Regions from separate parts of the Monashia sp. NPDC004114 genome, predicted to be linked through region 2. Evidence: predicted binding sites of a transcription regulator. Region 2 holds the regulator's gene; each other region holds the start of a gene.

Region 1 (3,270 bases), on a different contig from region 2:
TCGAGCGGGTCGACGGGCTCGTCATCCCCGGCGGCGAGTCGACGGTGATGGACAAGCTCGTCCGAGCCTTCGAGCTGCAGGAGCCGCTGCGCAAGCGGATCGCCGACGGCATGCCCGCCTACGGCTCGTGTGCCGGGATGATCATGCTCGCGGACCGCATCGCCGACGCGCGGCCGGATCAGGAGACTCTCGGCGGCCTCGACGTGACGGTCCGCCGCAACGCCTTCGGCCGCCAGGTCGACTCCTTCGAGCAGAACCTCGAGTACGCCTGGCTCGACGTGTCGCACGCGGGCACCGTGCACGCCGTCTTCATCCGCGCACCCTGGGTGGAGGAGACCGGTTCTGGTGTCGACGTGCTTGCCCGCGTGAGCGAAGGCCCCGCCGCCGGTAGGATCGTCGCGGTCCGGCAAGGGAACCTCATGGCGACCTCGTTCCACCCCGAGGTGCTGGGTGGCGACCGCCGGATCCACGCCGAGTTCGTCTCGATCGTCAGAGCGCACCGCCGGTAGCTCGGGCGCGACACCCGGCGACGCGATCACCGGCGGCGACACCCGGCATGCGCGACATCCAGGAACGCGACACAGCACACGAACGCGAGGACACTGCATGAGCGGCCACTCCAAATGGGCCACCACGAAGCACAAGAAGGCTGCCATCGATGCCAAGCGAGGCAAGCTCTTCGCCAAGCTCATCAAGAACATCGAGGTCGCGGCCCGTCAGGGCGGCGGTGACCCGACCGGCAACCCGACGCTCTACGACGCGATCCAGAAGGCCAAGAAGTCGTCGGTGCCCAACGACAACATCGACCGCGCCGTCAAGCGCGGTTCGGGCGCCGAGGGCGGCGGGGCCGACTACCAGACGATCATGTACGAGGGGTATGCCCCGAACGGCGTCGCCGTGCTCATCGAGTGCCTCACCGACAACCGGAACCGCGCCGCGGCCGAGGTCCGCACCGCGCTGACGCGCAACGGCGGGCAGCTGGCCGACCCCGGTTCCGTGGCCTACGTGTTCAACCGCAAGGGCGTCGTCATCGTGCCCAAGGACGCCGGCTCGGAGGACGACATCCTCGAGGTCGTGCTGGAAGCCGGCGCCGAGGAGGTCAACGACAACGGCGACACCTGGGAGATCGTCTCCGAGGCGACCGACTTCGTGGCCGTCCGCAAGGCCGTGCAGGACGCGGGGATCGACTACGACTCCGCTGAGGCCTCCTTCGTGCCGAACCTCCAGGTCCCGCTCGACCTCGATGGCGCCAAGAAGATGATCCGGGTCATCGAGGCGCTCGAGGACAGCGACGACGTGCAGAACGTCTTCGCCAACGGCGACATCCCCGACGACGTCCTCGCCCAGCTCGACGACGAGGACTGAGCGCAACCAAGGCACGCACCCGACGTTCCGCGGTGCGAGGGAGGCACGCCGGTCACGGCGTGCCTCCCGTTCTTTCCCGGCGGGGTGGATACGGTGGTAGCCGAACACCTGTTCGCATGAGGCCGCCCAGCGTCGCGCCCCGACCACAACCCGAGGAGGTATGCCGTGCGCGTCCTCGCCGTTGACCCCGGGCTGACCCGCTGTGGCGTGGGAGTCGTCGACGGCGTGCCCGGGCGCCGCCTGTCCCTCGTCGAGGTCGGAGTGATCCGGACACCCTCCGGCGACCCCACGCCGAAGCGCCTGGTCGCCGTCGAGGATGAGCTTCGACTGTGGTTCGACCGGCACCGCCCCGAGGCGGTCGCGATCGAACGGGTCTTCGCCGACACCAACGTCTCGACCGTCATGGGCACGGCGCAGGTCACCGGGATCGTCATGATGCTCGCCGAGCGTCGCGGCCTGCCCGTCGCGCTGCACACCCCGACCGAGGTCAAGGCCGCTGTCAGCGGCAGCGGACGTGCCGACAAGGCCCAGGTCACCACGATGGTCACCCGGCTGCTCGGGCTCGAGCGCGCCCCCAAGCCCGCCGACGCCGCCGATGCACTCGCGCTCGCGATCTGCCACGTCTGGCGCGGTGGCACCCAGAGCCGGCTGGAAGAGGCGCACCGCGAGGCCCTGGCCCGTGGTGGCACCCGGCCCGGCGGCATACCTGCGGCCCGAAAGGTCCGGACACCCACAGCCCGTTCGGCTCGCAACCTCCCCGCACTCCCGACCACTGGAGCCCAACCTCGATGATCGCCTCGCTGTCCGGCACCGCCCTCAAGGTCGGCCTCGACTCGGTCGTCGTCGGGGTCGGGGGAGTCGGCATGCTCGTCCACACAACCCCGGCAACAGCCGCGTCGGTGCGCCTGGGGCAGCCGACCGAGCTCGCGACCTCCCTCGTCGTGCGCGAGGACTCCCTGACGCTCTACGGCTTCGCCACCGACGACGAGAAGGTCATCTTCGAGACCGTCCAGACCGTGTCGGGGGTGGGGCCCCGGCTCGCGCTCGCCATGCTTGCGGTGCACTCGCCCGACGCAGTCCGCGTCGCTCTGGGCACCGGCGACCTCGTCGCCCTCACGAAGGTGCCCGGCATCGGCCGCAAGGGCGCCGAGCGGCTCGTGCTCGAGCTGAAGGACAAGATCGGGGCGCTCCCGAGCTCCACCGGCGCCCCGGAGCCCGTCCACCTCGACTCCGGCGAGCTGTGGCGCGAGCAGGTCCGCGAGGCCCTCGTCGGTCTCGGCTGGACCGTTCGCCAGGCCGAGGACGCTCTGGACAAGGTGGCCCCCAAGGCCGCTGAGGGCGCCGGTGTCTCGGCCCTGCTGCGGGCCGCGCTTCAGGAGCTCGGCCGATGAGCGAGGCCCGCCCCGCGCCGTGGGAGTCCGGCGACGGACCCGCGCTCGAGCCTGAGATGACATGGCACGACGGCTCGTTCGATGCGACCGCCCGCATCGTGGACGCACGGCTGGACGAGGCGGACGAGGCCGACGAACGTCAGGTCGAGGCCGCACTGAGGCCGAAGCGACTCGACGACTTCCCCGGGCAGAACCGCGTTCGGCAGCAGCTGGGCCTCGTCCTCAAGGCGGCGCGGCGTCGCGGCACACCGCCGGACCACGTGCTCCTGTCCGGGCCACCTGGCCTGGGCAAGACGACCCTGGCGATGATCGTCGCCAGTGAGCTCGAGCAGCCGATCCGCATCACCTCCGGCCCCGCCATCCAGCACGCCGGGGACCTCGCGTCAGTGCTGTCCTCGCTCGCCGAGGGCGAGGTGCTCTTCCTGGACGAGATCCACCGCATGTCGCGCTCCGCGGAGGAGATGCTCTACCTCGCGATGGAGGACTTCCGGGTCGACGTCATCATCGGCAAGGG
Region 2 (3,270 bases):
GCGGCGCGCTCGGATCTCTCGGGCACGAGCTCGTCGCTCTCGAGCCGGTGCACCAGCGACCCTGGTCGACGGTGTGGCGCGCCCGGGCCGGCGACGGCGGACTGTTCTGGGCCAAGCAGAACTGCGCACACCAGAGCTTCGAGGCGCACCTGCTCATCGTGCTCGACCGCCTGGCAGGGGATCGGGTGGTTCCGGTGGCCGCGGCGGACATCCACCGCGGTCTGCACCTCGTGCCCGACCAAGGGCCGGTCTATGCCGAAACGGTGCCGGCGGACGACATCGACGCATGGTGCACGGTCGCCGTCGAGGCGATGCACCTGCAGCGCGAGCTCTTGGGACGCGAGGCTGAGCTCGCCGCTGCCGGGCTCACGAGGATCCGCACAGCGGAGGTCGCCGAGTACGTGACCGCCCGGGCGTCGTCGCTCGCGGGCCTGCCGGCCGATGACCCTCGACGGATGCCTGCGGACGAAGCCGCCAAGGTGTGCGCACTCGATCCGGTGATCCGTGGCTGGGCGGCCCAGGTCGAGGCGCTCGACCTCCCGGACACGTTGGTGCACAACGACCTTCACGGGCACAACGTCTTTGCTACGGACGGGCAGATGCGCTTCTTCGACTTCGGAGACGCCGTGCTCGCGAACCCGCTCTGGTCACTGCTCATCCCCCTGCGGGTGATGTCGAGCCGGCTGGAGGCCGGGGTGGACGACCCACGGTTGCGTCGGGTGGCGGACGCCGCAACGGAGGTGTGGGGAGACCTTCGGCCCGTCGGTGAGCTCCGGGCCGCCCTGCCGGCGGCCCTGCAGCTGGCACGACTGGGCCGGGTGGAGGCGTGGCTTCGGGTCGTGGCGACGATGACGCCGTCCGAGCTGGCCGACTTCGGTGACTCGCCCAGCTGGTGGCTGGCGTCGCTGCAGGAGGAACCACCGCTCCGCTGAGCGGTGCCGGCTCAGACGCGGCGCAGGACGGCGGTGACCTTGCCGAGGATCGTCGCGTCGTCGCCGTCGATCGGCTCGAAAGCCTGGTTGTGGGGGAGCAGCCAGACGTGGCCGTCCTTGCGCTTGAACGTCTTGACCGTGGCTTCGTTGTCGAGCAGGGCCGCGACGATGTCGCCGTTGTCGGCTGTCTGCTGTCGTGACACCACCACCCAGTCGCCGTCGCAGATGGCGGCGTCGATCATCGAGTCCCCGACGACCTTGAGCAGGAAGAGCTCGCCCTCGCCGACGATCTGCTTCGGCAGCGGGAAGACGTCGTCGACGAGCTCCTCCGCAGTGATCGGCACTCCGGCGGCGATCCGACCCAGGACCGGGACGTATGCCGCCTGGGGACGCGAGTCGCCGCTGTCGGTCTCCAGGTCGTGCTGCTGCACGCCGAGGTCGATGTCGCCACGGCGCCGCGACGGGCGGGCGTCGGGCGAGACGACCTCGATCGCGCGCGGACGGTTGGGGTCGCGACGGAGGTAGCCCTTCGTCACGAGGGCGTTGAGCTGGTGCGAGACGCTGGACGGGCTGGCCAGGCCGACGGCGTCACCGATCTCACGCATGCTCGGCGGGTATCCACGCCGGTCCACAGAGTTGCGGATGACCTCGAGCACACGCCGCTGGCGCACGGTCAGGCCGTCGCCCTTGTCGCGGTCGGGAAACTCGGTCACGCCCATGATGTCCCCTTCGTCGTGCTCGTCAGACCCCGATGTCTGGCTTGCGGTGAGCGCCGCTCGGGCGCTCGTGAGGGCCAGTGTCAGTGGTGACTGGTGTGGTTGGTGGTGTGAGAACAGCGTACGAGGTTCGAACACAGTTGCCAAACACCTGTTCGATGCGTGTCTCGACTTCGTCGAACAGACGTGCTACAACTCGTACAGACGTTCTATCGAACACCTGTTCGTTCGGCCATCAGCAAGGGGAGGTCATCATGAGCGCCATCGTCGTCGAGGCAGCGCACCGGCAGCAGGCTCAGGGGGCCCCGTGCGACCCGCTCCCGGCCCCTCGCGGGCGTGGCCATCTCGTGCTCGTGCCCACCGGTCCGGATGCGCTCGGTCCGGCGTCGACGCCACGCCCACGTCTTCGTCTGACCCGGCGCGGGCGGCTCGTCGTCGCGCTCCTCGTCGCCGCCGTCGTTGCCGTGCTCGGCGTGGCAGCCGCCGTCCAGCGCGCCGGCGCCGTCAGCGAGCCGCGTGTCATCACCGTCCAGCCGGGCCAGACCCTGTGGGGCATCGCCTCGCGGGAGCTGCCGGACCTGCCGGTCACCAGCGGCATCGTCGAGCTCCAGCTCGCCAACAGCCTGTCGACCTCGCAGATCCACATCGGTCAGCGGCTCGTCATCCCGACGCCCTGACACCGCGCCGCCGGGCCCTCGTCTGGTGACGGGCCCGGCTCCATGGCAGCCGCGTTGGCTCCACCTTCAGCGGCTGGCGGTAGCGGCGCTTCGACCCCGCCGCTCTCGCCCGGACGCCGCACCCCAAGATCGGGGTGCGGCGTTCTGCCACGCCTGGGCGGTGTCGAGGGGCGCGCCGCCCCGCCTGTCACACGACGGGCCGGGCTGGTGCACGGGCCGTTGATCGGTGACGCGCGGGACGGAGCGCTCACTCGGCCGGAACTCAGCCCGACGGCATACCTCGCCGGCTGTGGTGCCTCGCCCTGTGGACGGCCTCCTGTGCCGTGCGCATCCCTGTGGATGACGCGATGCGACCGATCCCCTTGCCTCCATAGCCTGTTCGCTCCGACGAAGGGAGTGCAGGTATGCGGTATGCGGTGGACACGGACGCGCTGCACGACAGCGCCGACGCCGTGGACCTGGCGCTGTCGCGACTCGAACGGCTGGGCATCGTGCCAGTGATGGGCTCGGTCGCGACGGGTCTGCCCGGAGGCCGCGTGGCCGGTGCTGTGGCACGGCTCGCCTCGGTGTGGGAGTCGCGGGTGTCCGACACGAGGTGGATGCTGCGAAGCCTGGGAGGCGAGCTCGTCGCGGCCGCCGAGTCGTACGACGCGGTCGAGCGGGCTGTGGGGCGCGCCGTGGCCGACCGCGTTGTGGCCGACCCAGGAGCTGTGGACGACCAAGGAGCTGTGGTCGACCGGGGACGGGTTGCTGGCCCATGACGATCAGTGTGGGTGCCATCAGGTCCAGCCGGCCCGAGCAGCTCTCGGCCACGAGCCGCCGGCTGGAGGAGCAGCGCGAGCAGGTGCGCCAGATCATCCAGACGGTCCTGCTCGGCGGCCGACAAGAACGCCGTTGGTCCGGCCTTGCCTCGACCGCGGCCACCAACCGGTCAGCCCTGGTCGT
Region 3 (3,270 bases), on a different contig from region 2:
CGGCCCGTCCGCTGCACGCTCAGCGCCAGGAGGGCCCGTCCGGGTCCCCGAACCCTGGGACGGGTGCACCTCCCGCCGCGTACCAGTGCCTGTGACGTCGGTGCAGGGCCCGCGTCACGATCGCGCCATTCCCGCGTCCCAGTTCATGGGCCCCGGAGGGCGGGGTCGTGACAGGAGGGGTGCGCTTGTCCAGCGGGCGTTCGGCACCGGGATCCCGTCGTTCCCGCCGTCGCGTGATCATCGTCGTCCCGCTCGGCGCCGTCGTCCTCCTCGTTCTCGGGGTCCTGCTCTGGCCGCGCGGAAGCGACCTGAGGCGACTCCAGATCGAGACGTGGGTCTGGCTGTGGGCGCACACCGGCCGCCAACCGTGGTTCACCCCCGACCTGTGGAGCGTCCTCGTCAACGTTGCAGCATTCTTCGTGCCGGCTTGCCTGGCTGCACTGCTCACCCGGCGCCCGTGGTGGACCATCACACTCGTCGGCCTGCTCATCAGCGGCGGAGCCGAGGTTGTCCAGGCACTCGCCCTCCCGGGCCTGCGCGTCGCTTCGGTCGGCGACGTGCTCGCCAACGGGACCGGCGCGCTCGTCGGGTCTCTCGTCGGCTCCACCCGGCGCGGGCGCGGGTGGTCGTGACGCCGATTCGAGGCGGGGTTCGCTGCGCCGCCGGACAGCTGCCCAGCGCGGCAGAGCGGACGTGCGTCGCCTTGGGGGTCGCGGCCGATCGGCACACCGGCGTCACGAACGGCGGCCTCGGCCGTCTTTGTCACTGGAAGGTACGTCAGGTCTGTCCTTCCCGCTTGGGGGTTCGTCTCTCCTCACGCCTTCGTGGAGGAAAGGCTGGGGAGAGGCGAACCTCCGGCCCGGGGCATCGGGTGATGCCCGGGCTGACGTGAGTGGCTCCGGAGGCGGGTGCCTCTGCGGCCCACGGGCCGGCTCGCATCGTGGCCGAGATCGATGGCGCGTATGGTGATCGGGTCGATGGGCCGCTCGCTTGCGCGAGACGGACCGAGACTGACGAGCCCTCGTGTCTGCGCAGGTCAGGAGCATTCATAGTGCGCATGAGCCACTTCTGGACGCTGATGGACGACGAGTTCGGGCCGGCGTATGCCGGGTCGCTCGCGCGCGATCATGTGATCGGCGCGCTCGACAACCGGACCGTGGTGCAGGCACTCGCGGACGGGGTACCACCGCGTCAGGTGTGGGAGGCCCTCTGCGACGACATGGACGTCCCGCCGGAGCGTCGGCTCGGCCGCGACGACCGCGTCGCGCCCGGGGCTCAAGGCGGACAGCAGGGACCGGTCTGAGCGACGGCGTGTCGCGGTCGACTTCGAACACGTGTTCGGTAGTGTTCTCCACAGGTCCTGCGCCGAGAACGCATCATCCACAGGCCGTCTCGTGGCTCCAACCCGATGTCGGCGCCGGCACCTAACGTCTGACCCGACAACGGATCGCGATATCGACGAGCCGTCCGGGTCGCAGGTAGACGACCGCAGAGCAGACGGCAGATAGGTGGCCACTCATGGCATCGGTGCAGGACAAGGACAAGGCGCTCTCCTCGGTGATGGGGCAGATCGAGAAGAGCTACGGCAAAGGTGCCGTGATGCGTCTCGGTGACGACATCAGGCCGCCGATCGAGGTGATCCCGACGGGGTCGATCTCACTCGATGTGGCGCTCGGCATCGGCGGGCTTCCCCGAGGTCGCATCGTCGAGATCTACGGGCCGGAGTCATCCGGTAAGACGACGGTCGCGCTGCACGCCGTGGCGAACGCACAGAAGGGTGGCGGGATCGCGGCGTTCATCGACGCCGAGCACGCGCTCGACCCGGAGTATGCGAAGAAGCTCGGCGTGGACACCGACGCGCTGCTGGTGTCCCAGCCGGACACCGGTGAGCAGGCCCTCGAGATCGCCGACATGCTGATCCGTTCGGGCGCGCTCGACATCATCGTCATCGACTCCGTGGCGGCGCTGGTGCCCCGCGCCGAGATCGAGGGCGAGATGGGCGACAGCCATGTGGGACTCCAGGCCCGCCTCATGAGCCAGGCCCTGCGCAAGCTCACCGGTGCACTCAACAACACCGGCACGACCGCGATCTTCATCAACCAGCTCCGCGAGAAGATCGGCGTCATGTTCGGGTCGCCGGAGACGACCACAGGTGGCAAGGCGCTGAAGTTCTACGCCTCGGTCCGCCTCGACGTGCGGCGCATCGAGACGCTCAAGGACGGCACCGAGCCCGTCGGCAACCGCACGCGGGTCAAGGTCGTCAAGAACAAGGTGTCCCCGCCGTTCAAGCAGGCGGAGTTCGACATCCTCTACGGCCAGGGCATCTCGCGCGAAGGCGGCCTCATCGACATGGGCGTCGAGCACGGCTTCGTGCGCAAGGCCGGCGCCTGGTACACCTACGACGGCGACCAGCTGGGCCAGGGCAAGGAGAACGCCCGCAACTTCCTCAAGGACAACCCTGACCTCGCCGACGAGATCGAGAAGAAGGTGAAGGAGAAGCTCGGCGTCGGGCCGCGCGTCGACCAGCCCGCTGAGGTCGCGGACGTGCCCGTCGACTTCTGACGATGGCCGGCTCGGAAAAGAGTGACCGGCTGGCCCGCGCCGCGCAGGCCCTCGCGAAGGCGGAGGGCGTCGTCGGGGTGCGGGCCGGCGGTGGCCCGGCGTCGTCCAGCAACGACACGGCCCTGCCGGCGGCCCCCAGGCCGGCGTCCCCCAGACCGGCGTGGACCCCGGCTCCGGACGACCCGAAGTCCGAGGCGCCGGAGGCGGACCCCGAGTCCGTTGCCCGGGCGATCGTGCTGCGCCAGCTGAGCCTGGCTCCGCGCAGCCGGGCGCAGCTCGAGAAGAAGCTGCGACAGCGCGGCTGCGATGACGAGGTCGCCCATCGCGTCCTCGACCGGATGACCGAGGTGGGGCTCGTCGACGACGAGGCCTACGCGGAGCTCCTCGTCCGCTCGAAGCAGGCCGGCAAGGGCCTGGCCCGAACGGCGCTGGCCCACGAGCTGCGTAAGCAGGGGATCGACGGCGACATCGCCGACGATGCGCTGGCTGCGGTCGGTCCGCAGGACGAGCGGGTGCGAGCCGAGGAACTCGTTGCCAAGCGACTGCGCACGATGTCCGGCCTCGCTTCCGACGTGCAGGCGAGACGCCTGGCGGGAATGCTTGCGCGCAAAGGGTATTCGGGGGAGATCGCCTGGCCGGTCATCCGTGAGGCCATCGACGGGCTGCCCGAGCACCAGCGGGACTGACCGGCTGCGCCCGAGGTGACCG

The links. The regulator LexA, encoded in region 2, represses DNA repair genes until DNA is damaged. The targets are predictions, from matches to a motif close to TCGAACANNTGTTCGA.
Region 1: the regulator LexA is predicted to act here: its motif matches at 1,466-1,481, upstream of ruvC (crossover junction endodeoxyribonuclease RuvC).
Region 3: the regulator LexA is predicted to act here: its motif matches at 1,327-1,342, upstream of recA (recombinase RecA).

What each region holds. Positions count from the first base shown of each region.
Region 1 is NZ_JBSGGK010000002.1:98,348-101,617, reverse strand. It holds gene pdxT (pyridoxal 5'-phosphate synthase glutaminase subunit PdxT) at 1-509, shown strand, start outside; gene ACWEOW_RS03210 (YebC/PmpR family DNA-binding transcriptional regulator) at 607-1,365, shown strand; gene ruvC (crossover junction endodeoxyribonuclease RuvC) at 1,531-2,157, shown strand; gene ruvA (Holliday junction branch migration protein RuvA) at 2,154-2,756, shown strand; gene ruvB (Holliday junction branch migration DNA helicase RuvB) at 2,813-3,270, shown strand, end outside.
Region 2 is NZ_JBSGGK010000005.1:170,336-173,605, reverse strand. It holds gene ACWEOW_RS09030 (phosphotransferase) at 1-932, shown strand, start outside; gene lexA (transcriptional repressor LexA) at 944-1,651, opposite strand; gene ACWEOW_RS09020 (LysM peptidoglycan-binding domain-containing protein) at 1,903-2,325, shown strand; gene ACWEOW_RS09015 (hypothetical protein) at 2,730-3,086, shown strand; gene ACWEOW_RS09010 (alpha/beta hydrolase) at 3,083-3,270, shown strand, end outside.
Region 3 is NZ_JBSGGK010000019.1:16,944-20,213, reverse strand. It holds gene ACWEOW_RS20380 (VanZ family protein) at 234-632, shown strand; gene ACWEOW_RS20375 (DUF3046 domain-containing protein) at 1,052-1,303, shown strand; gene recA (recombinase RecA) at 1,519-2,562, shown strand; gene ACWEOW_RS20365 (regulatory protein RecX) at 2,565-3,248, shown strand.